Regions from separate parts of the Nocardia sp. NPDC004711 genome, predicted to be linked through region 2. Evidence: riboswitches for the same ligand, from Rfam matches in the RefSeq annotation. Region 2 holds a riboswitch; each other region holds the start of a gene.
The links. Region 2 has a riboswitch for S-adenosylmethionine ahead of ACWEKS_RS09720 (aminotransferase class V-fold PLP-dependent enzyme). Riboswitches for the same ligand answer to the same signal wherever they lie in the genome.
Positions count from the first base shown of each region.

Region 1 (10,349 bases), on a different contig from region 2:
CCATGCGCTCGGTGACGCCGGGCCGGAAGCCCTCGAGCAGCACGTCGGCCTTCTCGATGAGCCCGAGCACCTGCTCGATGTCGGCGGGATCCTTCAGGTTCGCCTCGACGATGGTGCGGCCGCGCCACTGCGGACGCTCCATGAAGCCGGGCAGCATGCCGGGCCGCTGCACCCGCACCACGTCGGCGCCGAGGTCGGCGAGCAGCAGTGCCGCGTGCGGACCGGGGCCGATGCCGGCCAGTTCAACAACCCGGATGCCCGCGAGCGGGCCCTGCTTGGCGGTGGATGGAGTGCTCACGCCCTACCTCGGTTCGTCGTCGAATCCTGCGCACCGGCTCACACACCGGTGTTGACGGTATGACAATAACGCGAAGTCTCCGCGGCCCTCACAGGGTGGCCCGTTGCGTCAGCGATCGATGATCGGCAGCGGCAGGGTGGGCGGGGGCGGGGGTCCGGGAAGCTCCGAGCGCGGCAGCCGCAGGGTGGGCGCTTCGCCCGCGGCCCGGCGCATGGTCGGGTTCGGGTCCTCGAACAGGCGTTCCTTGGCGGGCAGCCCGTAGAACGCGCGGGCATTGTCCTCGAGCACCCGGTGCAGATCGGTGCCCACGGCGTCGGCGAGCAGCGAGATGTCGGCGTCGCGGAACGGCCGTCCGGCCCGGGTGCCGGGCAGGTCGGTGCCGAACATCAGGGCCTCGGGGTTGACGGTGTGGATCTTGCGCAGCGCCGAGCCCACATTCATCGCCACCCGCCCGAAGCCGGAGGCCTTCACCTTGGCCCCGCGGTCGACCAGGTTGAGCAGGTAGGGCAGGCAGTCGTCGGACATGCCCAGATGGTCGATCGACAGCTTGGGCAGCTTGGTGATGACCGGTTCCAGCGAGCCCAGCATGGACCCGTCGATGTAGAGCTCCACATGCCAGCCGGCCAGTTCGTAGGCCCGCAGCGCCAGCATGGTGAGCCCGACGATGTCGCCGCCCGCGCGCTTGAGATTGAACCGGATGGCCCGCACTCCGGCCCGGTTCAGCTCGAGGATCTCGTCGTCGGTGGCGTCCACGTGCAGATTGGTGACACCGACCCAGCCCTCGCCGAGTTCGGCGAGGGCGGCCAGCAGATAGCTCTGATCGGTGCCCTGGAACGACCCGCTGACCAGGGCGCCACCGTCGATATCGAAGCGGGACATGCGCTTGCGATAAGCGGCGATGGTGTACGGGTCGGGCAGGTAGCCCTCGTTCTCGACCAGCGGGAACCGCGGATCGAAGATGTGGAGATGGGCATCGAACACGTGATCAGCATGCCTCAGAACGGTGACATGTGTGGACAACCTTGTCCGGCAGCCGGATTGGCGCTGGTCAGGAAACCTTGCCGGGTTCGGAGGCGGCGAGCATCTCGTCGCGCTCGACGACCTTGACCCGCTCGCGGCCCTGCGGCTCGCCCAGGGCGCGCTCGTGCGCGTCGAGGCGGTACCAGCCGGCCCAGGTGGTGAACGGGATGCCCCTGTGCTCGAGGAATTCGGTGACCGCCTCCAGCTCCGGCCGCGCGGCCGGGGTGAAGTTCGCGGCGTCGTCGAGCAGGCAGGCGATGGTCTCGTTGGCGTCACCCTTGGTGTGGCCGATGAGGCCGACCGGGCCGCGCTTGATCCAGCCGGTCACGTAGGTAGCGGGCATGTAGCGAGCCGCGCCGTCGGCGTCCTCGTCGACGAGCACGCGCCCGGCCTCGTTGGGCACGGTGCCGGCCTGGTCGTCGAAGGGCAGCAGCGGGATGTTCTGCGACAGGTAGCCGACCGCGCGGTACACGGCCTGGATGTCCCAGTCCTTGAATTCGCCGGTGCCCTTGCAGTTTCCGGTGCCGTCGAGCTGGGTGCGCTCGGTGCGCAGGCCCACGACCTTGCCGTCGGCGCCGAGGATCTCCGACGGGTTCTCGAAGAAGTGCAGGAACAGCTTGTGCGGGCGGTCGCCGACATCGCGGATGGCCCACTGCTCCAACGTATTGCAGATCATGTCGACCTGCTTGGAGTGGCGGCGCGCGGCCTCGGAACCCTCGTCGTAGTCGATGTCCTCGGGGTCGACGATGACCTCGATGGTCGGGGAGTGGTCGAGTTCGCGCAGTTCGAGCGGGGTGAACTTGGCCTGGGCGGGCCCGCGGCGGCCGAAGACGTGGACCTCGAGGGCCTTGTTGTCCTGCAGGCCCTCGTAGACGTTCGGCGGGATCTCGGTGGGCAGCAGTTCGTCGCCGGTCTTGGCGAGCACGCGGGCCACGTCGAGGGCGACGTTGCCGACGCCGAGGACGGCGACCTTCTCCGCGTCCAGCGGCCAGGTGCGCGGCACGTCCGGGTGGCCGTCGTACCAGGACACGAAGTCGGCGGCGCCGTAGGAGCCGTCGAGGTCGATGCCCGGCACCTCGAGGGCGCGGTCGGCGTTGGCGCCGGTGGAGAAGATGACGGCGTCGTAGAACTGACGCAGGTCCTCGAGGGTGATGTCGACGCCGTAGTCGATATTGCCCAGCAGGCGGACCTGCGGCTTGTCGAGGACCTTGTGCAGGGCGGTGATGATGCCCTTGATGCGCGGGTGGTCGGGCGCGACGCCGTAGCGGATGAGGCCGAAGGGCGCGGGCATGCGCTCGTAGAGGTCGATGCTCACCTCGGCATCGGACTTCATCAAGGCATCGGCGGCGTAAATACCGGCCGGGCCTGCGCCCACGATCGCAATGCGTAGCGGGCGGGTCGCTGCACTCTGTTCGGTCATTCTTCCGCGCACCCTTTGGGTCGAAACTAACTTGTCGTCAAAACTCAGCCGTCGTTCTTAGCTTAGGCTAAGTTGACGCCCTGGCTTCGGTGACCGCCGTTGGCCCCCGACGCTGCAGCGTTGCTGCGTAGTCTTGCTATTCCCGCGCCTGGGGCGGAAATTCTGCTGATTCTATCGATGGCGCACGAGGCCCTTCACGCGCAGGGCCGTGAACTGTGGGAATGCCGAGGCCCGAACCGTGGGAACGCCGTGCCGGGCGCACGGCGGCGACCAGGCATGATCTACCCATGAGCGACGCCGAGGAGACAGCCGGGGAGACAGCGGTTCCGATCGATCAGAACGAGGCCCGCAGCATGTGGCCGTTCCTGGTCGCGGCGAGCGTCATCGCGGTCGTGATCCTGGGCATCGTGATCGCGACGCTGGTCTCGCCGGTTGAGAAGAATGTCACAGATTCCGATCGGCTCGCGGTGGCCGCGGGCAACTTCATCAAGTCCCGTAGCGAGACCGGCAAGTACGATCCGACCCTGTCCTGCAAGGGATTCGACGAGAATGCCTCGCCGCTCAAGGGCGCGGCCGCGACCGGGGCGACCGTCACGTTCGACAAGCTGGCCGACCCGGCCGTCGACGGCGAGAAGGCCACGGCGCAGGTCACTTTCACGGTCTCCGGCGCCCAGACCACCTCGACCTGGCACTTCACCCGGGAGAATTCCCGCTGGTTGGTCTGCAATTCCTGACAACGGCCGAAGTCGCGGCCGGGGTTTGACAGTGGGGCCGTTTTTTCGGCACTCTCAACCCAGGTCATGAGTACCAGCGTCAAGCCCCGGCTGGCTGGTCGGCAACCCTCCTCCGCGGCGGGGTGCTCCGGGTGACGACCTGGCCTCGCATCGGACAGCGGTGCGGCAAGTGCGGATTCACAGGAGGTACAAGTGAGCTACGCGGGTGACATCACGCCGAAGCAGGCGTGGGAACTGTTGCGGGACAACCCCGATGCGGTGCTGGTGGATGTGCGCACCGAAGCCGAGTGGCGGTTCGTCGGGGTGCCCGACACCAGCGGCATCGGCCGGCCGACCGCGCTGATCGAGTGGGTGGACGTCTCCGGCACGCCCAATGCCCGTTTCACCGATCAGCTGAAGCAGGCGCTCGGCGATCGCGGCCAGGACTCGGTCGCGCCGGTCATCTTCATCTGCCGCTCCGGACAGCGCTCCATCGGCGCGGCCACCGCCGCCACCACCCTCGGCATCGCCCCGGCCTTCAATGTGGTCGACGGCTTCGAGGGTGCGCTCGACGGTCAGGGGCATCGCGGCGGCACCGGCTGGCGGGCCGACGGCCTGCCCTGGCGTCAGTCATGAGTTTCGTGTCCGGCCGGATCGCAGGGAGGCAATCATGATCACCGGTGGTTCCTTCGACAAACCGCTCCCCGAGGGCGTCGGCCCCGCTACGCAGGCCGTGCGCGGCGGCACCCGGCGCTCGGGCTTCGACGAGACCTCCGAGGCGCTGTTCCTCAATTCGGGTTTCGTCTACGAGAGCGCCGAGGCGGCCGAGGCGTCCTTCACCGGCGATATCGAGCACTTCGTCTACTCCCGCTACGGCAACCCGACGGTCGCCATGTTCGAGGAGCGGCTGCGCCTGATCGACGGCGCGGAGGCCTGTTTCGCGACGGCCTCCGGCATGTCGGCGGTGTTCACCGCGCTGGGCGCGCTGCTCGCCGCGGGTGACCGCCTGGTGGCGGCACGCAGCCTGTTCGGCTCCTGCTTCGTGGTGGCCAACGAGATCCTGCCGCGCTGGGGCGTGGAGACCGTCTTCGTCGACGGCGAGGATCTGGACCAGTGGGAGCAGGCGCTGTCGGTGCCGACCCAGGCCGTCTTCTTCGAGACCCCCTCCAACCCCATGCAGACCCTCACCGATGTGCGCGCGGTCTCCGATCTCGCGCACGCGGCGGGCGCGAAGGTGGTGCTGGACAACGTCTTCGCCACCCCGCTGCTACAGCGCGGCTTCGACCTGGGCGCGGACATCACCGTGTACTCGGGCACCAAGCACATCGACGGGCAGGGCCGCGTCCTCGGCGGCGCGATCCTCGGACCGCAGGACTACATCGACGGCCCGGTGAAGAACCTGATGCGCCACACCGGTCCGGCGCTGAGCCCCTTCAATGCGTGGACGCTGCTCAAGGGTCTGGAGACCATGCCGCTGCGCCTGCGCCAGTCGGTGGACTCCGCGCTGAAGATCGCCGGGTTCCTGGAGACCCATCCCGCGGTGGCGTGGGTGAAGTACCCGTTCCTGTCCTCGCACCCGCAGTACGAGCTGGCCAAGCGTCAGATGTCCGGCGGCGGCACGGTGATCACCTTCGAGCTGAAGGCGTCGGAGAACGAGGCCAAGAAGCGCGCTTTCGAGGTGCTCAACCGCCTGCGCATCGTCGACATCTCCAACAACCTCGGCGATGCGAAGACGCTGATCACGCATCCGGCCACCACCACCCACCGGGCGATGGGCCCGGAAGGTCGTGCGGCCGTGGGGATCACCGATGGCGTGCTCCGCATCTCGATCGGACTCGAGGATGTGGAGGACCTGCTCAATGACCTGGACCAGGCGCTGAGCTGATCCGACGAGTATTCGAAAAGGGCCGGAACCCACTGGGTTCCGGCCCTTTTCGTGCTCAGGGGCCGACGGGGATTCGGAAGCAGCCCTTAGAGCCGTCGAGCCTTGTTTGACAGCATGCTGTCAAACATGACAGCATGCTGTCATGATGAAAACAGTCCACATGGCCGTGTACGACACCTTCTCGGACTGGGAGGTCGGGCATGCGACCGCACACATCAATCGCGAACTCTGGCACCGCGAGCCGGGAACCTGGCAGGTGAAGACGGTCGCCCTCGGCGCCGCGCCGATCACCTCGATGGGCGGCATGCGGGTCCTGCCCGATCTGGTCCTCGATGAGCTGAAGCCCGCCGACAGCGCCATGCTGATCCTGCCGGGACTCGAAACCGAGCAGCATCCCGAGACGCCGGCGGCCTTCGCGCGCAAGGCCCGGGAGTTTCTGGCGGCCGGGGTGCCGGTGGCGGCGATCTGCGGCGCGACGTTCGGGCTGGCGCAGGAGGGCCTGCTGGACGATCGGCGGCACACCAGCAATGACGCGGGATATCTTGCCTACAGCGGATATTCGGGTGGCGAGCACTATGTGCAGGCGACCGCGGTCACCGACGGTGACCTGATCACCGCGACCGGCACCCGACCGGTCGATTTCGCCCGCGAGATCTTCGCGCGCCTGGGTATCTACGAGCCGCACGTGCTGGAGTCCTGGTACCGGCTGTACGGAGACAATGATCCCGCGGGCTTCTACGCGTTGTTCGAGTACGAGCAGCAGCGCGCGGCGGCCGCGCAATGACCCGCACCGCGCAGCAGCTGTTCGGGGCGGCGGCCGTCACCTCGTTCAAGCTGAACGGCCAATTCCTCTCGATCGCAGAGGAATTGGCCAAGCCGTCCGGGATCACGGTCGCGTGGTGGCAGGTGCTCGGCGCGATTCTGCACGAACCGCTCCCGGTGGCCGGTATCGCCCGCGAAATGGGTATCACCCGCCAGAGCGTGCAGCGCATCGCGGATGTGCTGGCGGACAAGGGATTCGTGGAATACCGCCCCAATCCGGCGCATCGGCGCGCGAAGCTGGTGGCCATCACCGAGGCGGGTCACGACGCGGTGCGGCGGATCGACCCACAGCACGCGGCCATGGCGAAACGGCTTGTGGCGCAGCTGGGTATCGAGCAGCTCGCCCACATCGTGGACGCGCTGACGACCCTGTCGGGCGCCCTCGACGCGCTCGAGGGCGACGCGACGGGCATGGCCTGACTACAGCGCGAACGGGTCCTTGGTCTTGCCGACCAGGGCGGCCACCGACGGCAGGATGGTGGTCGGGCGGTACGGGAACTGCTCGACCAGGGCCGGGGTGGAGATGCCGGTGGTGACCAGGATGGTCCGCATGCCCGCCTCCAGGCCCGAGATGACGTCGGTGTCCATCCGGTCGCCGATCATGACGGTGGACTGGGAGTGGGCACCGATGCGGCGCAACGCCGATCGCATCATCAGTGGGTTGGGTTTACCGACGTAGTAGGGCTTGCGGCCGGTGGCCTCGGTGATGAGGGCGGCGACGGAGCCGGTGGCCGGAAGGATGCCTTCGCGGGACGGGCCGGTGGCGTCCGGGTTGGTGGCGATGAAGCGCGCGCCCGCGGAGATCAGCCGGATGGCGGTGGTGATGGCTTCGAAAGAGTAGGTGCGGGTTTCACCGAGCACCACGTAGTCCGGGTCGGAATCGGTGAGAACGTAACCGATTTCGTGCAGCGCGGTCGTGAGGCCGGATTCGCCGACCACGTAGGCGGTGCCGCCTGGGCGCTGGTCGTTGAGGAAGGTCGCGGTGGCGAGGGCGGAGGTCCAGATGGACTCGACCGGAATATCGAGGCCGGTGTGCCTGAGCCGGGCCTGCAGGTCGCGCGCGGTGTAGATCGAATTGTTGGTGAGCACCAGGAACGGAATGTCGTTGTCGCGCAGTTCGGCGAGGAACTGATCGGCCCCGGGCACCATGTGATTCTCGTGCACGAGGACGCCGTCCATGTCGGTCAGATAGGAGAGGATCGGTTCAGCGCTCGAGTTGGTCACGCGCACATTCTCCGCTATCCCGGAACCGAACGCTCATATATTCCTGCTCTTGCCGACCGCCCGACCGGTTTTATCCCCGGAATACCGTCCGCCCACCCGGGGTTCGATCCCTTGGGTGTGACCCCTGCCGCACCGCGTTTCACCGCTGACCTATCGTGCGAAGTAGGACCGTTCGCGATGCCCGGTGTCGCGGCGGTCGTGCGGGAGGTTGGCCCGCACAGCTCGAGCGCAGCAAGGCGACAGGAGTGCCCAGGTGAAAGACCTCAAGCTCGGTTACAAGGCGTCCGCGGAACAGTTCGGCCCGCGCGAACTGGTGGAGCTCGCGGTGGAAGCGGAGGCGCACGGCCTCGACAGCGCCACCGTCTCCGACCATTTCCAGCCGTGGCGGCACAATGGCGGGCACGCCCCGTTCTCGCTGGCCTTCCTGGCCGCGGTGGGCGAGCGCACCAAGCGCATTCAGCTCGGCACCTCGGTGCTGACCCCGACTTTCCGCTACAACCCCGCGGTCATCGCGCAGGCGTTCGCCACCATGGGCTGCCTGTACCCGGATCGCATCATGCTCGGCGTCGGCTCGGGTGAGGCGCTGAACGAGATCGCCACCGGATTCCAGGGCGAATGGCCTGAGTTCAAGGAGCGTTTCGCGCGCCTGCGCGAGTCCGTGGATCTCATGCGCGCCCTGTGGACGGGCGAGCGGATCGACTTCGACGGCCAGTACTACAAGACCGTCGGCGCCTCGATCTACGACGTGCCCAAGGGCGGCATCCCGGTCTACATCGCCGCGGGCGGCCCGCTGGTGGCCCGCTATGCCGGCCGCGCCGGTGACGGTTTCATCTGCACCTCCGGCAAGGGCATGGATCTCTACACCGAGAAGCTGATGCCCGCCGTCGCGGAGGGCGCCGCCAAGGCCGGCCGCTCCGTCGACGACATCGACCGCATGATCGAGATCAAGATCTCCTACGACACCGATCCCGTTCTGGCACTGGAGAACACCCGCTTCTGGGCCCCGCTCTCGCTGACCGCGGAGCAGAAGCACTCCATCACCGATCCCATCGAGATGGAGGCGGCCGCCGACGCGCTGCCGATCGAGCAGATCGCCAAGCGCTGGATCGTGGCCAGCGATCCGGACCAGGCGGTCGAGCAGATCAAGCCGTACCTGGACGCGGGCCTGAACCACCTGGTCTTCCACGCGCCCGGTCATGATCAGCGCCGGTTCCTGGATCTGTTCCAGCGCGATCTGGCGCCCCGCCTGCGCGCCCTCTGAGTCGGTTCACGCGGTGACCTACGGGGACGGGCGACCCTCGCGGGCGTCCGTCCCCGAATATTCGCGGCCGGGTAACCGGGTACGCGCGGAAATCAGCCCATAACGGTCGGTAGGCTTTCGCCCATGGCTGCCACACCGGTTTCCAGTGTGTACATCGCGTCCCCCGAGGGCGACACCGGCAAGTCGACGGTGGCGCTCGGTGTCCTGCAGGCCCTCGCGGCCACCACGCCGCGAGTGGGCGTGTTCCGGCCGATCACCAGGTCCGCGACCGGGCGCGACTACATTCTCGAGCTGCTGCTCGAGCACTCCACCTCCGACGTCGACTACGACCAGGCCATCGGCGTCACCTACGAACAGGTGCACGAGGATCCCGACGCGGCGATCAGCGAGATCGTCATGCGGTACCACGCGGTCGCCAAGCAGTGCGACGCCGTGCTCGTCATCGGCTCGGACTACACCGATGTCGCCAGCCCCAGCGAACTGCGCTACAACGCCCGCATCGCGGTGAACCTCGGCGCGCCCGTACTGCTGGTGGTGCGCGGAATGGGCCGCACCCCCGAGGAATTGGGCCAGCTGGTGGAGCTGTGCCGCGCCGAGCTGGCGGCCGAGCACGCCAAGCTGGTGGCGGTGATCGCCAACCGGTGCGAGCCCGGGCAGCTGGAAGCCGACGCCGCCGCCCTGAAGCAGGTCTGCACCGTGCCGTCCTGGGCGCTGCCCGAGGTACCGCTGCTGCAGGCGCCCACCATGGAGGAGCTGCGCGAGGCGATCGGCGGCGAACTCTACAGCGGCGACCCGGAACTCATGCAGCGCGAGGCGCTCGAGGTGATCGTCGGCGGCATGACCGCCGAGCACATTCTGGAACGCCTCGCCGACGGCGTCGCCGTCATCACCCCCGGTGACCGCTCCGACGTGCTGCTCGCGCTGGTGAACGCCCATGAGGCGGAGGGCTTTCCGTCGCTGGCCGGCATCATCATGAACGGCGGCATGCTGCCCGAGCCGTCCATCGCGCGACTGATGGCGGGCCTCAAACCCAAGCTGCCCATCGTCGCCACCGACCTCGGCACCTTCGAGACCGCCAAGGCCACCGCGCTCACCCGCGGCCGCGTCTCGCTGTCCAGTATCCGCAAGGTGGACACCGCGCTGGCCCTCATGGAGCAGCGGGTCGATCCGCGGGAACTGCTGCGGCAGATCGAGATTCCCATCCCGAACATCGTCACCCCGCAGATGTTCGAGTACCAGCTCATCGACCGCGCCCGCAACGACCGCAAGCGCATCGTGCTGCCCGAGGGCGACGACGACCGCATTCTGCGCGCGGCCGGCCGGGTGCTGCAGCGCAAGATCGCCGACCTGACCATCCTCGGCGACGAGGCTGCGGTGCGCGGCCGTGCCGCCGAGCTCGGCGTGGACATCGAGGCCGCCGAGGTGCTCGATCCCAAGACCTGCCCGCTGCGCGACGAATTCGCCGAGGAGTACGCCCGCCTGCGTGCCCACAAGGGCATGACGGTGGACCGCGCCCGCGAATTCATGAGTGACATCTCGTATTTCGGCACCATGATGGTGCACATGGGGGTCGCCGACGGCATGGTGTCGGGCGCGGCGCACACCACCGCGCACACCATCCGCCCGTCCTTCGAGATCATCAAGACCGAGCCGGGCGTGTCCACCGTGTCCAGCGTCTTCCTCATGTGTCTGGCCGACCGGGTGCT
Region 1 is NZ_JBSGCB010000019.1:75,010-85,358, forward strand. It holds gene ACWEKS_RS20745 (CaiB/BaiF CoA transferase family protein) at 1-298, opposite strand, end outside; gene ACWEKS_RS20750 (amidohydrolase family protein) at 407-1,279, opposite strand; gene ACWEKS_RS20755 (FAD-dependent oxidoreductase) at 1,347-2,738, opposite strand; gene ACWEKS_RS20760 (Rv0361 family membrane protein) at 3,026-3,472, shown strand; SAM riboswitch class IV at 3,535-3,650, shown strand; gene ACWEKS_RS20765 (rhodanese-like domain-containing protein) at 3,665-4,087, shown strand; gene ACWEKS_RS20770 (O-succinylhomoserine sulfhydrylase) at 4,122-5,336, shown strand; gene ACWEKS_RS20775 (type 1 glutamine amidotransferase family protein) at 5,482-6,120, shown strand; gene ACWEKS_RS20780 (MarR family winged helix-turn-helix transcriptional regulator) at 6,117-6,578, shown strand; gene ACWEKS_RS20785 (HAD-IIA family hydrolase) at 6,579-7,337, opposite strand; gene fgd (glucose-6-phosphate dehydrogenase (coenzyme-F420)) at 7,636-8,643, shown strand; gene pta (phosphate acetyltransferase) at 8,767-10,349, shown strand, end outside.
Region 1: another riboswitch for S-adenosylmethionine. It lies ahead of ACWEKS_RS20765 (rhodanese-like domain-containing protein); the one in region 2 lies ahead of ACWEKS_RS09720 (aminotransferase class V-fold PLP-dependent enzyme).

Region 2 (10,349 bases):
TTCGATGGCTCCGAGCGTGAGCGTGTCGAGGAATGTCACCCGGGTCAGGAACTGCGGCAGCACCGCGAGGTAGAACAATCCCACCTTCGGATTGAAGACACACGACAGCAATCCGGCAGCGAAGGCCGAGCGGAGCGACGCCGGCGCACCCTGCGCCACCGCGACATCCGCCCCGCCGGGCCCGCGCCGATGCGCCAGCAGCGCCCGAACGCCCAGGTACACCAGGTAGATTCCGCCGATCACCTTGAGCGTGCGATACGCGGTCGCCGACTGCTCCAGCAGCGCCGCGACCCCGGCCGCGACCACGGTGGCCCACACGATCCCGCCGAACGCCGAGCCCACTGCCGCCGCGATTCCGGATCGCGATCCGGCCATCGAGAATCGCAGTACCAGAAAGGTATCCGGCCCCGGCGTGAGCGCGAGCAGCACACACAACCCCACGAAACTCAGTAGCAGCGGAAAACTCATGCCCTCCATGGCAACCCATCACCGCGGACCGGCGCAAGGGTGAGATCGCTGACCCTGCCCCCGACGAACAGGGTCAACGACGCACCGCGGAAATGACGAAGGCCGCCGCCCCTGTCGATCAACGGGGGTCGGCGACCTTCGGGGTTGCGAGTTTCAGTTCCGCGCGCTGAATTCCGCACCCAGCTCACGGAACAGATCAGTGTTCATCGTGAACGCCAGTCGCGCCTCGTCGAGTACGCGATCGACCTCGGGGCCGTCGAGGGGAAGCTGGTCGAGGGCCTCGCGGTAGTCGCGCTTGAACGCGGCCGGGTTGGCGATGTCCTCGAAGACGTAGAACCGCACGCCGTCGCCCTTCTTGGGCAGGTTCCACAGCTTCTCGGCGGTACCGCGAATGACCTGACCGCCGGAGAGATCGCCCAGGTAGCGGGTGTAGTGGTGGACGACATAGCCGGCCGGCCAGTCGTCCGCGCACTCCTCGATGCGGGCGGCGTAGGCGGTGGTGGCGGGCAGTGCGGTCAGTTCATCGCGCCAGTTCGCGCCGCCGAGGTGGGCCAGGTCGGCCTCCAGCGCGGCCAGCCGCGCCAGTTCCGGCTTGACGAACGGACCCGCGACCGGGTCGGAAGCCAGTGCGGCGGAGCGCTTTTCGAGGGCGGCGTAGACGAACCAGAGCTGGGCGGTGTACCGGTAGAAGGCCTCCACCCCGAGCTGCCCGCCGAGCATGTCGCGCATGAACGTGGAGTGTTCCGCCTCGTTGTGCTGCTGCTCGGTCGCGGTGCGAATGAGCGTCGAGAACGGGGTGCTGGTCTCCAGCATGGTCGGGCTCCTCGTGGTCAACTCGGGGGCACACCACTTTGGCTACCCTAACTTCGACACCGACCATACGCCCCAGCAACGTTCGCGCGATTCGAACTTTGCGGCCCACCCGATCCAACTTTCGGACGATTTTTCCGATACGGTCGTGTGCGAGTCACAACGATGGGTCGGCCGGCGGGAGACTCCCGTTCGGACAGCGATCGCCTTCCGAACCGCTGACGATCAGCGCCGACCCGATCCCCTATCCTCCAGACGATCGCGGCCCACCGATGACGATGCCGCGCCTACCGCGGTTCCGAGTTGCCCATCATGACCCACGTAGGAGGACCGAGCATGGGCGTTTTCAGGTATCGGGTAGCGCATGCGCTGGGATTTCGCCCATGGGAAGCAGCGGCCCGGCAGCGCGATGTATCCCGCATACTGGCCGCCGAATTCGACCAGGAGCAGGCGGGAGCACAGCCGCCCGCCGGGACCGCCTTGGATCTCGGCTGCGGCACCGGCGGGCACGCCGTGGAACTGGCCCGCCGCGGCTGGCGGGTCACCGGGGTCGACATCGTGCCGAAGGCGATCCGGCTCGCTACCAGACGCGCCCGCGCCGCCGGCGTCGATGCCCGCTTCCTGGAAGGCGATATCACCGCCCTCCCGGCCGAGGTCGGCACGGGATACCGGCTGATTCTGGACTTCGGTGTCTTCCACGGCCTCACCGACCCCGAACGGCACACCATGGGCCGGCAGGTGGACATCGCCGCCGCCGCAGACGCAACCCTGCTCATGGTCGCATTCGAACTGGGCCGCCATGGCCCACTGCCACGCGGCGCCGCACCGGCAGACATCACGGCCGCATTCCCAGGTTGGACCATCATCGAAGACGTGCCCATGCTGAAGGTGGCGGCCAGGATGGTCCACCTCTATCGGCTGCGCCGCACCGGGGCTTTATCGCAAGCATGAGAGCCGCACCGGGGCTTTATCGCAAGCATGAGAAGGGTGCAGGTGCCTCCGAAGCCGACACCCCGGGCTCGGACAGTGGCGGAAACCGAGGCGCCGTCGGCCTTGGACCGGTCGCTATCCAGGGTCCTCACGAACGAACGCGGATGACCGTCTTTCCCTTGCGTCGCTCGGTGGGGTTGAAGGCGGCGACGGCGTCGTCGAGGGTCGCAACCGTGCCGATGTTCGTCCGCACTCGTCCGTCGCGCACCCGCTGGGCGATCTCACCGAGTTGGGTGCGGTCGGATACGACGACGAAGTCGATCGCCAGTCCGCGGGCGGGTCGCGCCTCGGGCGGCCCGGTGACGGTCACCAGCGTTCCTCCGGCTCGAACGAGATCCGCCGACCGCTTCTGGATGTCTCCGCCGATGACATCGAAGACCAGATCGACTCCGCCGATGTCGTCCAGAGAGTCGTTCTGAAGGTCGACGAACTCGTGCGCCCCGAAGTCGAGCGCGGTCTGCCGGCCGGCCGCGCGCCCGGTGCCGATGACGTAGGCGCCGGCCTCACGTGCGAGCTGGGCTGCCATCGACCCGACTACGCCGGCTGCACCGTGCACGAGGACGCTCTGCCCCGCCTGAAGCCGGCCGTGCTCGAACAGCCCCTGCCAGGCGGTCAAGCCCGCCATCGTGACGCCCGCGCCCACCGTGAAGTCGATGTCGCCCGGCAGCGGCGCGAGATTACGTGCCTCGACGACCACGTACTCCGCCAGCGTGCCGTCACGAGTCCAGTCCGTCAGCCCGAACACCCGCTGCCCCACCGACAGGCCGGTGGTGCCATAGCCGAGAGCGCTGACCACCCCGGCCAGCTCGTGCCCGGGGATCGACGGCGTCCGGTCCCGGCCGAGCCGATCGACCCAGGTCGAGGGCCACTCCAACTCATCCCCGGTGAATCCCGACGCATGAACCTCGACGATGACATCGCCGTAGCTCGCGCCCGAGAGGCTCGCGAACCTCGCCGCATCCGGATCGGGCCGCTCCACCAACGTCATCCCGGCCGTTCCAGCGGCCCGGTCCGTCACCACGATCGCCTTCATGTGAATACCTCCCTGTATCCAGGCCGTGCGGCCACGTGGTCGGGAAGATCCGGAAGAACCGAACTTGCAGCAGACGCCCCGCGGCGCGACATCGTGCGAACTGCACATCACACGCGCGGGCGCAGCCCATGCTACCTGCGCCGATGGGCCTGCGGACGCGCTTGGAGCACCAGGTGGGGACGGCCGGAGGCCGGCCGCTCCATACTGCCCGGGAACCCGGTGAGATCCGGTTATCCCCAACCTGATTGGCACCCCTGCCCTCTGGAAGGCGGCTGCGAGTCACAACGGTCGCGCCGTTCGTCACACCGACCGGCGACGCTCCAGCATGTCGTGCGCAGCCTGCCCGCCGCGTGGCGGTCGATCGCGCGCCGACCCGCCGGGCGACGCCTACTGCGCTCGGGCATGAGCCGAGAGGGAGTCGGCGCCTGGGAGAGCCTCACCTGCCGCAAACGGTATTTCGACGATTGGACCGGAGCTGCGATCGCCCACGGCATCGAGGCGATCGTGGTACTCGGCGCGGGACTCGACACCAAGGCGTACCCGATTGGCGGCGCCCGCCGGACTTCCCGCCTTCGAAGTGGATCTGCCGATCAACATCGCCCAGAAGCGGAAGCGAATAGCATTGCCCGACAGCGTGACTCAGGTCTCGATCGACTTCGAAACCGATGACCTCGGCACCGCGCTGACCGAGCACGGCTACCGCACCGACGCGAGGACCCTCTCCCTCTGGGAGGGCGTCACGCAGTACCTGACCGAACCCGCTGTGCGCGACACCTTTTCAGCTCTCGCCGAGGCCCCCACCGGCAGCGAGCTCATCTTCAGCTACATCCGGCAGGACTTTCTGGACGGCACCAACCTCCAGGGCTGCGCCGCCACCTACCGCAGATTCGTGGCGCGGCAACGACTCTGGACCTTCGGTATGCTTCCGGACCAGGTCCCGGCACTGCTGGCCGACCACGGTTGGTGCGAGGTCGAGCAAGCGGGCGGACCGGAGTACACCGCGAGCTATCTCGACCCGATCGGGCGCGACGTCCGGGTGCCCGACCTGGAACGCTGCGGGGCGGCCCGCAAATCGTGACGGCGGCCGCCACGACCGGGCGGGGTTGACAAGCCCGCGAGCCGTCTGCCAGTCTCTGCAATCAGGTCATGAGTACCAGCGCGAAGCCCCGGCTTGCTGGTCGGCAACCCTCCTCCGCGGTGGGGTGCTCCGGGTGACGACCGGGCCGACGCCCGACCGGGCGCGGCAAGCGCGGACTCTCGATCGATTTCTCTTTTCCCGATCGCGCGTCCATGAATCCGACGGGATTTCGTGATGACTGCTTTCGCCGACCAGACCTGTGCCGCCCTCGCCGATGTCTCCGGCTGTGACCTGCGGGTCCCGCTGGTCCAGGGCGGGACGGCCGGCTACGCCAACTTCGACTACGCCGCCAGCGCACCCGCATTGCGGCAGGTCACCGACCGGGTCTCGGATCTGCTGCCCTACTACGCCAGCGTGCACCGCGGCGCGGGTTACGCCTCCCGGGTCTCCACCGACTGCTACGAGTCGGCCCGCGGTTCGGTCGCCCGCTTCCTGAACGCGGCCGAGGACCAGGTGGTGGTGTTCACCCGCAACACCACCGACTCACTGAACCTGCTCGCCGCCTGCGTGCCCGGCGACACCGTGGTGCTGGACGTCGAGCACCACGCCAACCTGCTGCCCTGGACCCGGCGCGGCCGCCGGGTGGTTCCGGTCGCGGATACCATCGAGGAGACCATCCAGCGGCTGGTCGCCGAGCTGTGCTCGAAACCCGCTGCGCTGCTGGCGGTTACGGGCGCCTCCAATGTGACCGGCGAACTGCTGCCGCTGGAGCGGCTGGCCTGGATCGCCCACCAGTGCGGCACCCGCATCCTGGTGGACGCCGCCCAGCTGGCCCCGCACCGCCGAATCGACCTGCGCACCACCGGCATCGACTACCTGGCCTTCTCCGGTCACAAGACCTATGCCCCGTTCGGCGCGGGCGTGCTGGCCGGCCGCCGGGACTGGCTGGACGCGGCCGAGCCCTACCTGGCCGGCGGCGGCGCGGTGCGCTCGGTGAGCACCGAGAGCGTCGAATGGGCTCCCGCCCCGCAGCGCCACGAGGCCGGTTCCCCGAACGTGCTGGGCGTCGCCGCCCTGGCCGCGGCCTGCGACACCCTCGCCGAGCTGGACGAGACCACCGTGCTCGAGCATGAGCAGTACCTCACCCATCGCCTGCGCTACGGCCTGAAAACCGTTCCGGGCGTGAACTTCCTGCGGATCTGGCGCGACAGCACCGACGCGGTCGGCATTGTCGCCTTCACCGTCGACGGCTTCGAGCCCGGCCAGGTGGCCGCCTACCTCTCCGCCGAGCACGGCATCGGGGTGCGCGACGGCCGCTTCTGCGCTCACCCGCTGCTGTCCCGCCTCGGTGTCGATGCCGCCCTGCGCGCCAGCATCGGCCTGGGCACCACCGCCGCCGACGTCGACCGCCTCGTCGAGGCCATCGCGACCCTGGTGGCGCACGGCCCGGCGTGGAATTACGCCCGCACCGAAGGACATTGGAACCCGGTCCCCGAGACCCGCCCCTTCGGCAGTTCGGCCGAGGGCGGGTCTGCCTGCGGTTTCTGAATCGGCCGGGAAACGGTCAGGGCACCATGTAGCGGGCCGCGAGCACCTCGACGAGTGGATCGTCGTCGGCCACCGCCTCGAGCGCATCGAGGTCGCCCAGGACCGAGAGCTGCCGGGTGTCCTCCTGATCGGGGTCCGGCGGCCCATCCTCCTCGAGCTGCCGTATCAGCTTCTGCCGCACGCGCTCCTTCAGCGAATCGCTCATACGCAGAGCATGCCCCGCCTAAACCGGTGCGATCCAACTACCCCACGGTGTGTTCCGCACAACCGTGAAGACCAGGAGAAATGCCAGGGCCACCCACACCGCGTACCTGGGCAGCACCTGCGGTAGTCGCGGCGGCACCGGATTGCCCCGCCACCCGCGCACCACCCAGGCGCCCCACCAGGCGATGAAGCCCAGTGTCAGCGGGAGCAGCAGCACATTGCTGTGGATGGCGTCGAGGATCCGGCCATCGGTGAGGTTGTGCAGCCCGCGCAACCCGCCGCAGCCGGGGCACCAGTATCCGGTCAGTTCGTAGAACGGGCACACCCCGTAGGCCCCCTGCACGTGCGGATCCCGGAAGTGCAGCAACGCCAGCCCGCCGGCCACCGCCCCACCGGCCAGCAGCGGTAACCCGACGCCGAGCCATCGCGGCCGGGCGGGCGTTTCCATGACTGCTGCTGCCGTGGTGTCCACGACCATCAACGGTAGCCCCACCACCACCGCCCTGCCAGGGCTACCCGCCGCCGTCCGGCGGTTACCAGCAGCCGCCGAACTACCCTCAGCCGCACCAGCGCTAGTCCACCGCGCTCGGTGTCCGAACGGCCCGTACCGGATTCGATCCGGGGCGGGCCGTTCGCGCTCCGGCGTCAGCGAATCGGCGCGCGCTCCACCACCGGCGCGGTCAGCACCCCCGCGAGCATGTCCACGATCTCCCCCCACGCCGTCACGTCCCCCGCGGCCACCCGCCCGGCCTCCACGGCCCGCTCGTGGTCGGCCAGCAAGGCGAACAGTACGGTCGGCAAGGCGCGTAACCGCCGCAGCCGCAACCGTTTCGGCAGGTCGGTGAGTTCCCGCTCCAGCTGCTGCATGATCACCCGCACCGAGGTGCGCCGCGCGGATTCCAGATTGGCCGCGTCGGTGACCGCCCGATGGGTGTGGATCTGTTCGAGGAACCGCGCATAGTGATTGATCCCGTGCCGGTCGCTCAGCTCGAGCATGGGAATGACCAGCGCCTCCAGTAGGTCGTGCACGCCGGTCGCACCCGTTCCGGCCTGTTCGGCCAGCAGTTCCAGCCGCCGCACCTCGAGGGTGGCGAGCCGGTGCTCGACCACGGCCTCGATGAGCCCGTCGCGGGAGCCGAAGTGGTACTGGATCGCCGAGTTGTTCCGCTGTCCCGCGGCTGCCGCGATATCGCGCAGCGGCACCGCCTGCCCACGCTCGGCGATCAGCTGCTCCGCCGCGAGAATGATGCGCTCGCGCGCTTCTGTCACTGCCATTCGGACACCGTCACTGCCACCTGTCGATCCTTGCCACAGTCTGCACCATAGCCGTTCACCAGCGGATAAAGAACTTATCCTTGACGATTAAGAATAAATGCTTAAAGCTGCTTGTGACTGTCGTCACTCCCAGAAGGACTGAATTCGCGATGATCCTGGACACCTTCCGACTGGACGGCCGCGTCGCCGTCGTGACCGGCGCGGGCCGCGGCATCGGCGCCGCCACCGCCCTCGCCCTCGCCGAAGCCGGTGCGGACGTGGCCATCTCGGCGCGCACCGCCGCTCAGCTCGACGAGGTGGCGGGCAAGATCCACGCGCTCGGCCGCCGCGCCATCACGGTCCCCGCGGACCTGTCGGATCTTTCCGCCGTCACCGCGCTGGCCGAAACCGCCGCCGCCGAGCTCGGCCGCATCGACATCGTGGTCAACAATGTCGGCGGCACCATGCCCAATACCTTCCTCACCACCACCCCCGAATTCCTCGAGGAGGCATTCCGTTTCAATGTCTCCACCGCGCACGCCCTCACCCGGGCCGCGGTGCCGCACATGCTGAAGAACGACGGCGGCTCGGTCGTCAATATCTCCTCGATGATGGGCCGCTCCCCCGGCCGCGGCTTCCTCGCCTACGGCACCGCCAAGGCCGCCCTCGCGCACTGGACCCGGCTGGCCGCCGCCGACCTGTCCCCCCGCATCCGGGTGAACGCCATCGCGGTCGGCTCGGTGCTCACCTCCGCGCTGGAAGTCGTTGCGCAGCAACCGGAGATCAAGCAGCAGATGGAGGACGCCACCCCGCTGCACCGGCTCGGTGAGCCGTGGGAGATCGCCGCCGCGATCGTCTACCTGAGCTCCCGCGCGGGCGGCTACATCACCGGCAAGGTGCTCGAGGTGGACGGCGGCATCGCCGCGCCCAACCTGGACCTCCCCATCCCCGACCTGTAATCCGCCACGCCGCAGGAGTTTTCCCATGAAGTACCGCGTAGTCCAGTGGAGCACCGGCAATGTCGGCCGCCGCACCCTGCGCTCCATCATCGCCCGCCCCGAGCTCGACCTGGTCGGCGTCTGGGTCTCCAGCGCCGCCAAGGCCGGCAAGGACGCGGGCGAGCTGGCCGGTCTCGACCGCGAGATCGGCGTCACCGCAACCCAGGACGCCGAGGCGCTCCTGGCCCTGAAGCCCGACTGCATCGTCCACACCGCCATGGCCGACGACCGCCTGATGGAGGCGGTGGAGGATCTGAAGACCTTCCTCCGCGCCGGCATCAATGTCGTCTCCAGCAGCCCCGTCTTCCTGCAGTTCCCCTACGGCACCCTCCCCGACGAGGCCATCGCCCCGATCGTGGAGGCGGCCAACGCGGGCGGCGCCTCCCTGTGGGTCAACGGCATCGACCCCGGCTGGGCCAACGACTGGCTGCCGCTGCTGCTGTCCAGCGGCTCCGAGCGCATCGACAAGATCATCTGTTCGGAGGTGATGGACTACTCCACCTACGACAATCCCAAGGTCCTGTTCGACATCATGGGCTTCGGCAGCGCCCTCGACGACTTGCCGCTGCTGCTCCAGCCCGGCGTCCTCACCCTCGCCTGGGGCAGTGTCATCCGCCAGCTGGCCGCCGCCCTCGACATCGAACTCGACTCCGTCACACAGCATTTCGAGCGTCTGCCCGCGAGCGAAGAGCTGAAGGTGGGCAGTCGCACCATCGCCGCCGGCACCGCCGCCGCCCTCCGCTTCCAGGTGCACGGCATCAGCAAGGGCCGCGAGGTCCTCACCCTGGAACACACCACCCGCCTGCACCCCGACCTCGCTCCCGACTGGCCCCAACCGGCCGGAAAGGGTTGCTACCGAGTCGAAGTCAAGGGCGAACCCGACTACCTCCTCGACCTGCAGCTCTACAGCAACGGCGACCACGCCGAAGCCGGCGTGGTCGGCACCGCGGCCCGCCTGGTCAGCGCCATCCCCGCCGTGGTCCAATCCCGCCCCGGCCTGCTGACCGCCATGGATCTCCCCCTGACCACCGGCCGCGGCCTGGTCTCCTGATCCCCCAACGACAAAAGGTGAGGACCGACAACGGTCCTCACCTTTTTCGTCGGCATCGCCGGGCCGGCCGCCGCTGTCATGACGATTGATCACCGCCCCGGCGTTCCCGAAAGAGCTTGTACACCGCGATGGCGTCATCGCGCGGCTGGTAGCGCATGGGCAGACGCCGCTGGTCCCAGGGCTTGGCGATCTCGCCATAGAAAGTGCTGGGTTCGAAGTACTTGTCGTTCCCGCCGGCCATATATGGCGCGCAATCCTCGCGCGTGACCAGAAAAACGACCTGATCGGGCGCGCAGAGATACAGCGCCGCCAGACACATCGGGCACGGATGGGCGATGGCGTACACCGTGCATCCGGTCAGGTACTCCGTGCCCAGCTTCCGGCACGCCTCGCGGATGGCGCGAATCTCCGCGTGGTCGGTCGGGTCGTGAGTCACCGGAACGCAATTCCCGCCTTCGGCGAGGATTTCACCGTCCTTGACGACGACGGTCCCGAACGGCAGCCCGCCCTCGGCGACGCTGGTACGCGCGATCTCGATGGTGCGCTGCACGAAATCCCTTGTCGAATCGGTCATCAGCCGACCGATTCCGGGCGAATCACCGCACCCGCGGCGACGTCTTCCATCCGCGCCGGGCCGGTGCCCTTGGCCGGGTCCGTCTTCCACGGCCAATCGTTGGAATGGAAGGGCGCCAGAGTCGGCAGCAACGCCTTCTTGCCCCGTTTGGCCATCTCCCGCTCGATGGCCGCCCGGCCGCCGCCGCCGAGCAGTTCGACGTCCATGAGGAAGTAGTCGCGGAAGAAGACCATGCCGAGCGAACGGTCGGCGACGATGCGGCCGAGCACGTCGAGCATCTTCTCGGGTGTGGTCTCGAATTCCGGTGTCTCGACGAGCAGCAACCGGTCGCCCATCGTCTC
Region 2 is NZ_JBSGCB010000008.1:63,990-74,338, forward strand. It holds gene ACWEKS_RS09690 (LysE family translocator) at 1-468, opposite strand, end outside; gene ACWEKS_RS09695 (biliverdin-producing heme oxygenase) at 622-1,281, opposite strand; gene ACWEKS_RS09700 (class I SAM-dependent methyltransferase) at 1,615-2,229, shown strand; gene ACWEKS_RS09705 (NADP-dependent oxidoreductase) at 2,357-3,301, opposite strand; partial or broken gene ACWEKS_RS09710 (class I SAM-dependent methyltransferase) at 3,632-3,823, shown strand; gene ACWEKS_RS09715 (class I SAM-dependent methyltransferase) at 3,846-4,379, shown strand; SAM riboswitch class IV at 4,444-4,557, shown strand; gene ACWEKS_RS09720 (aminotransferase class V-fold PLP-dependent enzyme) at 4,614-5,927, shown strand; gene ACWEKS_RS09725 (hypothetical protein) at 5,944-6,132, opposite strand; gene ACWEKS_RS09730 (DUF2752 domain-containing protein) at 6,151-6,603, opposite strand; gene ACWEKS_RS09735 (TetR family transcriptional regulator) at 6,777-7,406, opposite strand; gene ACWEKS_RS09740 (SDR family oxidoreductase) at 7,556-8,344, shown strand; gene ACWEKS_RS09745 (NAD(P)H-dependent amine dehydrogenase family protein) at 8,370-9,434, shown strand; gene ACWEKS_RS09750 (nucleoside deaminase) at 9,511-10,008, opposite strand; gene ACWEKS_RS09755 (hypothetical protein) at 10,008-10,349, opposite strand, start outside.

Region 3 (10,349 bases), on a different contig from region 2:
CCCGATGGCAATGCTGCCGAGCGTCCCGTCGGGCGGCGGCAGCAGCAGCTCCGCCGCGTGCCGGGACGTGTTCGATTCGATGTTCACGGTCAATTTGCCGCCGCCGTCAGTCCGGCGCGCAGATCCGCCAGGATGTCACCGATCCCCTCGATACCCACGGCCAGCCGGACCAGACCAGGTGTGACACCGGAAGCCAGTTGCTCGGCGGGCGTCAGCTGGGAATGCGTGGTGGAGGCCGGATGGATGACGAGCGAGCGCACGTCCCCGATGTTAGCGACATGGCTGTGCAGCACCAGCGCCTCCACGAACTTCTTGCCGGCGTCCACGCCGCCGGCCAGCTCGAAGGAGACGATGGCGCCGACACCCTTGGGCGCCAGCTGTTTGCCCCGCTCGAACCACGGGGAGCTGGGCAGTCCTGCGTAGTAGACCTTCTCGACGCCGGGCTGCTCGGTCAGGAACTCGGCCACGGCCTGGGCATTGGCCACGTGCCGTTCGACGCGCAGGCTCAGCGTCTCGATGCCCTGCGCGATGAGGAAGGCGTTGAACGGCGACACCGCCGCACCCAGATCGCGCAGCAACTGCACCCGCGCCTTGAGCGCGTAGGCCGGTGCGCCGAGATCGGCGAACACGGCGCCGTGGTAGCTGGGATCCGGGGTGGTGAAACCCGGGAAGCGGGACTCACCCGCCGCGTCCCGCACGGTCCAGTCGAAGTTGCCGCCGTCCACGATCACGCCCGCGACCGCGGAGCCGTGCCCGCCCAGGTATTTGGTGGCCGAGTGCACGACGATGTCCGCGCCCAGTCGCAGCGGCTGGATCAGGTACGGCGTGGCGACGGTGTTGTCCACGATCAGCGGCACGCCCGCCGCGTGCGCGACCTCGGCGATGCCGGGGATGTCGAGCACCGAGCTGCTCGGATTGGCGACGGTCTCGCCGTAGAACGCCTTGGTGTTGGGCCGCACGGCCGTGCGCCACTGCTCGAGATCGTCCGGATCCTCGACGAAGCTGACCTCGATGCCCAGCTTGGGCAGCGAGTAGTGCAGCAGGTTGTAGGTGCCGCCGTACAGGTGCGGGCTGGCCACGATGTGGTCGCCGGCCTGCGCCAGATTCAGGATCGCGTAGGTTTCCGCGGCCTGACCGGAGGCCAGCAGCAGCGCGGCCACACCGCCCTCGAGCGCGGCGATGCGCTGCTCCACCGCGTCCTGGGTGGGGTTCATGATGCGGGTGTAGATATTGCCCGGCTCGGCGAGCCCGAACAGCGCGGCGGCGTGATCGGTGTCGCGGAAGGCGTAGGAGGTGGTCTGGTAGATGGGCAGGGCGCGGGCTCCGGTGGCCGGATCGGGAGCCTGTCCGGCGTGAATCTGCTTGGTCTCGAAGGACCAGCCGGCCGGATCCAGGGTGCCGTCAGCCGAGACGGCCGCGGGCGCGGTCGAGTCACTCATGTGTTCTGCTCCAAAAACAAGGTCGCCGAATGGCGGAAGTTTGACGTTACCGAGAGGCGAATGGGCTTCGACAACAACACATTTCGGTAGACCTCCTAGTTGCGCTTGCGTTCGGCCTTCGAACGCCGGGTCTGCACCCGGAGCACCCCACCGCAGCTGGAGGGTTGCCGATCAGCAAGCCGGGGCCTTAACGCTGATGCTCTTGACCTGTTGCGCGATTCTAGCGGGCGGACGCCGCTGTTTCGGAAGTGGGGCTGGCCACAGCGGGCCCCGCGCAGGTGCGCACGAATTCGTGATACGCGCCGACCACGGCCTCCGCCATGCTGCGCGGTGACTCGATCAGACGCTCGTCGGCGAAGCCGGAATCGGAGTCCGATTCGGTGCCGGCCCGCATGATGGCGTGGAAGGTGCCGAGCAGCAGCCGAACTCGCAGATCCGCGACGGTGGTGCCGAGGCGTTCGGCCAGCACCTGCGCGGTCTGCTCGGTCTTGTTCTCGGTGGCGGCCATGCTGCACGCCCGCACCGCGGCGGTGGACCGGATGATGCGCTGCATCTGCTGGAACCAGCGGAAGGGCAGCGGTTCGTCGTGGTCGACGACGCGGTCCACAATGGACAGGAAGCTGTCCAGCAGCGCTTTCAGCTCGTTGCCGGTGCTCGGCTGCTCGCGCAGCGCGTCCGCGTGTGCCCGCGCCCAGTCGGCGATGGGCGCGATGACGATGTCTTCCTTGCTGTCGAAGTACCGGTTCACGGTGCGCGGCGAGACGTCGGCCTCGTCGGCGATCTGTTCCACGGTGGTGGCGTCGAAGCCCTGGGCGTCGCACAGCCGCAGGGCGACGTCGATGATCCGCGCCCGGGTCTGTTCCTTCTTCCGCTCACGCAGGCCCGGCCGGTGACGTGCGATCACACCGAGGTGAGTTGACAACTCCGACATACCTCCATGGTAGGGGTTCGGGCGCTTCTCACGTCCCATTATGCCAAATGTCGCAGCACGACAAATTTCTCTTGACGTCAATTGGCCTTGAGGGTCAAGATTGTCGAGGGTGTCCCGGACCGTCCGTGAGGAGACGACATGACCGCCGCGACAGAAACACTCGAAGACCGATCACACAGCTCGGACCAGCGCGGAGCCGCGCGCTGGTGGGCCCTGGGCGTACTCGCCATGGCCCAGCTGATGGTGGTGCTGGACGCCACCATCGTCACCATCTCCATGCCGTTCGCCCAGCGTGACCTGGGCATCAGCGACGGCGACCGGCAATGGGTGCTCACCGCCTACACGCTGATCTTCGGCGGCCTGCTGCTGCTCGGCGGCCGCCTCGCCGACTACCTGGGCCGCCGCCGCATGTTCCTGATCGGCCTGGTCGGCTTCGCCGGGGCGTCGGCGCTGGCCGGGCTCGCGCAGAACGGCGCGGAACTCTTCGCCGGGCGCGGGCTGCAGGGCGCGTTCGCCGCCCTGCTCGCGCCGGCCGCGCTGTCACTGGTGTCGGTCACCTTCACCGAGGCCAAAGAGCGCGCTCGCGCGTTCGGCGTCTTCGCGGGTGTGTCCGCGGGTGGCGCGGCCATCGGCCTGATCGTGGGCGGCGCGCTCACCGAATACGCCAACTGGCGCTGGTGCCTGCTGGTCAACACCCCGATCGCGCTGATCGCCTTCCTCGGTGCGCTCGCCTTCGTGGTCCGGGACGTGCCCGCGCCGCGCACCGGCGGCTACGACCTGCCCGGCGCGGTGACCGCCACGCTCGGCCTGGTCTCGGTGGTCTACGGCTTCAGCCGCGCGGCCTCGGACGGCTGGACCGCGAGCACCACCCTGGCCCTGCTGATCGCGGGCGTCGCGCTGCTCGCCGCCTTCGTCGCCATCGAGCGGCGGTCCTCGAATCCGCTACTGCCGCTGCGTATTCCGGGGGAGATCAACCGGGGCGGCTCGTTCCTGGTGGCGCTGCTGCTGCCGATCGCCATGTTCGCCATGTTCATCAACATGAGCTACTACTTCCAGATCACGCTGGGCTGGTCGGCGCTGAAGGCGGGGGTGGCGTTCCTGCCCTTCCCGATCGGCATCGTCGTCTCCGCGGGCGTCGCGAGCGGGTTGCTGCCGCGGATCGGGCCGCGGCCGCTGATGATCACCGGTTCGGTGCTGGGCATGGCCGGGCTGCTGTATCTGTCGCGGCTGAGCTTCGGGGACAGCTATGCCGGGGGCGTGCTGCCGGCAGTGATTCTTATCGCGCTCGGCATGGGCGGGCTGTTCGTGGCCATGCAGACCACGGCGCTACATCAGGTCGAGGAGCGTGACTCCGGTGTCGCGAGTGCGCTGCTCAATGCCGCGCAGCAGGTGGGCGGCGCGATCGGCACCGCGCTGCTGTCGACGATCGCGGTGCAGGTGGCCGAGCGGTTCGCGAAGAACAATCCGGGCGTCGACCACGTGATGGCCCGGGCCGCGATTCATTCCTATGACATCGCGTTCCTGATCGGCGCGGGATTCTTCCTGGTGACCATTCCGATCATCGCGTTCATGGTGCGGGACAAGCCGGAGAATCTGCTCGAAGGTTCCGAGCACGTGCACGTGGGCGTCTGACCCACCGACTATTCACCCGCGGGTCGCGGCAACATATATCCCGCGGTCCGCGGGTTTGGGGTTGCCGCGGGCCGCGGGTTTTCGCATCCTGGAAAGTGCGTAAAGTCACGCGAAAAGCTACTTATCGGTAACCGCACTGAATCCCGCACAGCGGGGGCCACCCGAGCGGTGAGATCGATAGCAGCAGTACGCTTGTCTTGCTTGACGCCACAGCGTACGTGGACTTGGCACCACAGGTCCCGTGCCGAGCGCCATGCGTATACGTTGTCTGTTGAACAGCTGGGGTCCGCTACAAGCGGTGCTCACCGGCCGTGCAATGGGAGCACCACCTTCCTAGGAGGACACGAAGATCCATGTCCAAGATCAAGGTTGAAGGGACCGTCGTCGAACTCGATGGCGACGAGATGACCCGGATCATCTGGCAGTTCATCAAGGACAAACTGATCAACCCGTATCTCGATGTGAACCTCGAGTATTACGACCTCGGCATCGAGTATCGCGACAAGACCGATGATCAGGTGACCATCGACGCCGCCAACGCCATCAAGAAACACGGCGTGGGTGTGAAGTGCGCGACGATCACCCCCGATGAGGCCCGCGTCACGGAGTTCGGTCTGAAGAAGATGTGGCGGTCGCCGAACGGCACCATCCGCAACATCCTCGGCGGCACCATCTTCCGCGCGCCGATCATCATCTCCAATGTGCCGCGTCTGGTTCCGGGCTGGACCAAGCCGATCATCATCGGCCGCCACGCCTTCGGTGACCAGTACCGCGCCACCGATTTCAAGGTGCACCAGGCGGGCACCGTCACCCTGACCTTCACGCCGGAGGACGGCTCCGAGCCGATCCAGCACGAGGTCGTCCGCATGCCGGAAGACGGCGGCGTGATCATGGGCATGTACAACTTCAAGGACTCGATCCGGGACTTCGCGCGGGCCTCGCTGAACTACGGCCTGCAGCAGAACTACCCGGTGTACATGTCGACCAAGAACACCATCCTCAAGGCCTACGACGGCATGTTCAAGGACACCTTCCAGGAGGTGTACGAGACCGAGTTCAAGGACGAGTTCGACGCGGCCGGTCTCACCTACGAGCACCGCCTGATCGACGACATGGTCGCCTCCGCGCTCAAGTGGGAGGGCGGCTACGTCTGGGCCTGCAAGAACTATGACGGCGACGTGCAGTCCGACACCGTGGCGCAGGGCTTCGGCTCGCTGGGTCTGATGACCTCCGTGCTGCTCACCCCGGACGGCCGCACCTGTGAGGCCGAGGCGGCGCACGGCACCGTGACCCGGCACTACCGTCAGCACCAGCAGGGCAAGCCCACCTCCACCAACCCGATCGCCTCGATCTTCGCGTGGACGCGTGGCCTGGCCCACCGCGGCAAGCTGGACAACACCCCCGAGGTGATCGGCTTCGCCCAGACGCTCGAGGATGTCGTCATCCAGACGGTCGAGTCCGGTCAGATGACCAAGGACCTCGCGCTGCTGGTCGGTGGCGACCAGGGCTACCTGACCACCGAGGAGTTCCTCGGCGTGCTGGACGCCAACCTGGCTCGCGAGCTGCGCTAGAAAAGAAGTTCCCCACTCTCGGGACTCTCAGGGGCAAGCCCCTGAAACCCCAAGGGCAAGAGGTTGTTCAGGGGCCACCCCTGAAACCCCAGGAGCGCAAGCTCCCACGCGCCGACGAACGTGAACAGCGCGAAGCGGTGAAGATGGCGGCCGGGACCACAGTCCCGGCCAGGACCATCCACCGCGCCACACGGGCACCTGCCCCCACCGGAACCGGTGGGTGGGCGGGTGCCCGAACTGTTTCCGGGGTTGTCCCGGCCGTGATCACGAAACGTTCACACGGTCCTTGCCAGCATGGCCGCGTGCCAACGGGTTAACGCACCCGGCCGGACGGTCAATACCCCTGTGACAGACGGGGTTCGGCCGCGGTACGCGCGGCGGCGAAGGAGGAGCGAGCGATGACGGCGATCGGTGGCGAGCTGCGCACTGTGGTGCGGGGCCGGGTGCTGGTACCCGGCGACGAGGGTTTCGAACAGGCGAGCACCCCGTGGAATCTCGCCGTGCGGCAGCGGGTTTCGGCGGTGGTGGAGGTCGCGGACGCGGCGGACGCCGCGGCGCTGGTGCGGTTCGCGGCGGCGGCCGAACTGCCGCTGAGCACGCGGGCGACCGGGCACAGCCCCGCCACGGCGGCGGACCGGACCGTGCTGGTGACGACCCGGGCGCTGGACGGGATCGAGATCGACGTCGCGGCGCGGGTGGCGCGGGTGCAGGCGGGGGTGGCCTGGCAGCCGGTGCTGGAGCGGGCCGCCGCGCACGGATTGGCCGGGGCCTGCGGCAGTTCCGCCGTGGTCGGGGTGACCGGGTACACGCTGGGCGGCGGTATCGGCTGGTTCGCGCGCAGCCGCGGCTACGCCGCGCACGCGGTGCGAGCGCTGGAGGTGGTGACCGCGGACGGCGATCAGCGCCGGGTGACCGCGGACTCCGAGCCCGACCTGTTCTGGGCACTGCGCGGCGGCGGTGGCGATTTCGCGCTGGTGACCGGCATGGAATTCGAATTGTTCGACGCGACCGAGCTTTTCGGCGGACGCATCCTGTGGCCGGCCGAGCGGACCGAGGCGGTCGTCGCGGCCTTCCGGCAGGCCACCGCGGAAGCCGAAGAGGGACTGAGCCTTTGGCTGACTCTCCTGCAATTCCCGCCGTTTCCAGAGATTCCCGAGATGCTGCGCGGCCGGACCATGGTGGCCGTGGACGTGGTCGCGCTGGGCGCGGTCACCGGTCCGCTGCGGTTGTTCGACGAGATTCCGGGTGCGGTGCTGGACACCCGGCGGCCGCTGGATGCCGCGCAGGTCGGCGGCGTCTGCATGGAGCCGACCGACCCCAGCCCGGCCCGGGTGCGCGGTGAGCTGCTCACCGAGTTCTCCGCGCGGGTGAGCGACGCGCTGCTGGCCGCCGCCGCGCCGCAGGGCGGGGTGGGGCCGCTCGCGCTGGTCCAGGTCCGGCACCTGGGTGGCGCGCTGACCCGGCCGCGCGCCGACGCGGGCTGCGCGGGCGGGATCGCCGAGCCGTACCTGCTGTCGCTGCTCGGCCCCGCGCCGACCGCGGACGTCGAGGCGGCCGTCGTCGAGCGCAGTGACGCTGTGGTGGATGCGCTGCGTCCGTACCTGAGTGGCCGGAAACCGTTCACCTACTTGGATTCCGGTGAGACCCCGGCCGCGGTCTTCGATCCGGTCACGCTGGCGCGGTTGCTGGAGATCAAGGACCGGTTCGACCCGGATGGCTTGTTCCGCAGCAACTTTCCCGTCATTCCGCCGCTCGGCGAGGCGGATCCCAGCCGGGTCGCCGCACCGGTCACGGTCTGACCGGGGGCGCGCGGGCAGCCCGCCGGGACCAGCGTCCCGGCGGTCGCGTGGCGTGGGCCGGCCCATGATCCGGGCCGGTCGGTGAGTGAAATCACCGGACCGGACGGTATCGGGACCGTTCGCCACTGTGTTGCGCTTGGTTGTGCCCGAATCCGTGTCCGCAGCCACCACCGCATCCGCCGACGAGATGAGCCTCGACGGGATGGACCGTCCCGTCGGCTCCGCGCCCGAGGCCTTCGGCTCCGCGCCCGAGGCCGTCAGCTCCGCGCCCGAGGCTGTCAGGCCCGAGGTTGTCAGCTCCGCGCCCGAGGCGGGGCCACGTGGGCGGTGGCATGTGCCCGCCATGCTGGCGCTGGCCCTGGGCGGGTTCGGGATCGGTACCACCGAATTCGTCACCATGGGTTTGCTGCCCGATATCGCCGGCTCCATGAAGGTCTCCGAACCGACTGCCGGACACATTGTTTCGGCCTACGCCCTGGGTGTGGTCGTCGGTGCGCCGGTGATCGCGGCGCTGTGCGCGCGGGTCCCGCGCAAGCGGCTGCTGATGGCGTTGATGGCGGCATTCACGCTGGGCAATGCGGCCAGCGTGATCGCGCCAGGCTTCGCGACGCTGACCGTGGCGCGGTTCGTCTCGGGCCTGCCGCACGGCGCGTACTTCGGTGTGGCGTCATTGGCGGCGGCCTCGCTGGCGCCGGTGGGGCAGCGTGCCAAGGCGGTTGCCGCAGTTATGCTGGGCCTGAGCGCCGCCAATGTCGTCGGCGTTCCTGCAGCCACCTGGCTGGGCCAGCACCTCGGCTGGCGGAACGCTTTCGTGGTGGTCGCCGTGATCGGCATCGCGACCGTCGCCGCCATCTCCCGCTTCGTGCCGGACCTGCACGGCATTCGCATGACCGACCCCCGCACCGAACTGACGGCCCTGCGCCGCCCCCAGGTGCTGCTCACCCTGCTGGTCGGCGCCGTCGGCTTCGGCGGCATGTTCGCGGTCTACACCTACGTCACCACCACTCTCACCGATGTGGCCGGCCTCCGCGTCGGCCTGGTTCCGCTGGTTCTCATGCTCTTCGGCCTGGGCATGGTCGCGGGCAATATCGCCGGCGGCGTCCTCGCCGACCGCGGCGTGGACCGCGCGATCCTCCTCTCCCTGCTGGCCATGGTGGTGATCCTCGCCGGATACGTTGTGGCAGCGCACAATCCCTATACCGCGGCCGTTGGCGCCTTCCTGGTCGGTGCATCCGGCGCGGCCCTGGCCCCCGCCCTGCAGACCCGTTTGATGGACGTGGCCCACGACGCCCAGACCCTCGCCGCCGCTCTCAACCACGCGGCACTGAATATCGCGAACGCGGCAGGTGCCTGGCTGGGTGGTCTGGTGATCGCGGCGGGGCTGGGGTACACCGCGCCCGCCGCCGTGGGCGCCGGTCTCGCGGTCCTCGGCACGCTGCTGTTCGGGGTGACCGTGGTTGCGGCGCGGCGCGGCGGTGTGCTGCCGCATTGACGCGGTGCGCCGGCCAGAAATAGCATCGCCCACGATGTATCTGGTCCGTATTTGCATCCATCACCCCGGGCGGTATCGGCGGCCGGGGCTCAGGCAGGAGATTGTCCAATGTCACCGAAATCCGCGGGATTGAAGAAGGTGCTGCGGGCCGCCGGTCAAGCGGCTCTGGGAGCCGCGCTCCTCACGGCTGGAACGGGTCACCTGACCTTCCAGCGCAAGGAATTTCGGGCGCAGGTCCCGCACTGGCTGCGCCTGGATCCCGACTTTGTCGTCGTCACGTCCGGTGTCGTCGAGATCGGACTCGGCGGGGCCCTGCTCGGTACCTGGAAGCAGCCTGCACGGGGCTTCCTCGGTGCTACGACCGCCGCCTTCTTTGTCGCGGTCTTTCCCGGCAACGTCGCGCAACTGGTCAATCGCGCTGACGCCTTCGGTCTCGACACCGACACCAAACGCGCGGTGCGGCTGCTCTTTCAACCGCTTCTCGTGGCCGGGGCGCTCGCGGCGACCGACGCCCGCGGACTGCTGCGCCGGGGCGAACAGTGAGATCGAGATAGCGCCCGTGGGCCGTGGAAATGTATGCGGCACACCGGTGTAAACCTCACATTCAGGATGAAAGACTCACAGCCTTCCTCGAGCGGAATTCACAGCGAACGGGGCTAATCTCGTCGAGTTATCGGCCGAATACGAGCGCTCTCGACCGGGCACCTTCTTCTTTTGCAGAAAGGACGTATCCGTCATGCGTGCTGTTCGAATCGCCGTGCTCGCCGGAGGTGTGCTGCTCGGACTGGCAGTGCCCGCCGTCGCCTCCGCCGACCCGGTGACCTGCGGTAGTGACCTCAACGGCTGTGCGATCAACTGTCGCCAGACCATCGGCAACCAGAACATCCGGCTCAATGACTGCGTCATGACCGACTCCGGCTGGTCCTGCAGCGCCTGTCTGTACAACTCCGAGACGTAGTCTCGCCCGCTGCCACGGTGCGGGCCGGCTCCGGCCCGCAACCCCGGCGCGAACATACACGATTGTATGTAAGTGTACGATCCTCCCATGACCAGCTCCGCCGTCTCGAAACCCCCGCGCCGCACCCAGGAACAGCGCAGCAGCGAGACCCGGACGCGACTGCTGGACGCCACCATCGACTGCCTCGTCGAGTACGGCTACGCCGGGACGACGACGCCGCGGGTGGCCGAGCGCGCGGGTGTGACCCGGGGCGCGCAGGTGCACCATTTCGGTTCCAAGAGCGAGCTGGTGGTCGCGGCGATCAGTCATCTGGCGCAGCGGCGCACCGAGGCGGCCATGCAGGAGATCCGGCGGGTCCGCAGCGGCGACGATCCGATCGGCGCCGCCCTGGAGGCCATGTGGGAGCTGCATCAGGGCCCGCTGTTCATCGCGGCCATCGAATTGTGGGTGGCCAGCCGCACGGATCGGGTGCTCGCGGTCGAGATGGAGAAGGTCGAGCCGTTCGTGAACAACGCGGTGCTGCTGGC
Region 3 is NZ_JBSGCB010000002.1:215,749-226,097, forward strand. It holds gene metX (homoserine O-acetyltransferase MetX) at 1-48, opposite strand, end outside; gene ACWEKS_RS02550 (bifunctional o-acetylhomoserine/o-acetylserine sulfhydrylase) at 90-1,439, opposite strand; SAM riboswitch class IV at 1,536-1,647, opposite strand; gene ACWEKS_RS02555 (TetR/AcrR family transcriptional regulator) at 1,660-2,370, opposite strand; gene ACWEKS_RS02560 (MFS transporter) at 2,509-4,002, shown strand; gene ACWEKS_RS02565 (NADP-dependent isocitrate dehydrogenase) at 4,356-5,573, shown strand; gene ACWEKS_RS02570 (FAD-binding oxidoreductase) at 5,972-7,372, shown strand; gene ACWEKS_RS02575 (MFS transporter) at 7,509-8,864, shown strand; gene ACWEKS_RS02580 (DoxX family protein) at 8,973-9,407, shown strand; gene ACWEKS_RS02585 (hypothetical protein) at 9,601-9,822, shown strand; gene ACWEKS_RS02590 (TetR/AcrR family transcriptional regulator) at 9,910-10,349, shown strand, end outside.
Region 3: another riboswitch for S-adenosylmethionine. It lies ahead of ACWEKS_RS02550 (bifunctional o-acetylhomoserine/o-acetylserine sulfhydrylase); the one in region 2 lies ahead of ACWEKS_RS09720 (aminotransferase class V-fold PLP-dependent enzyme).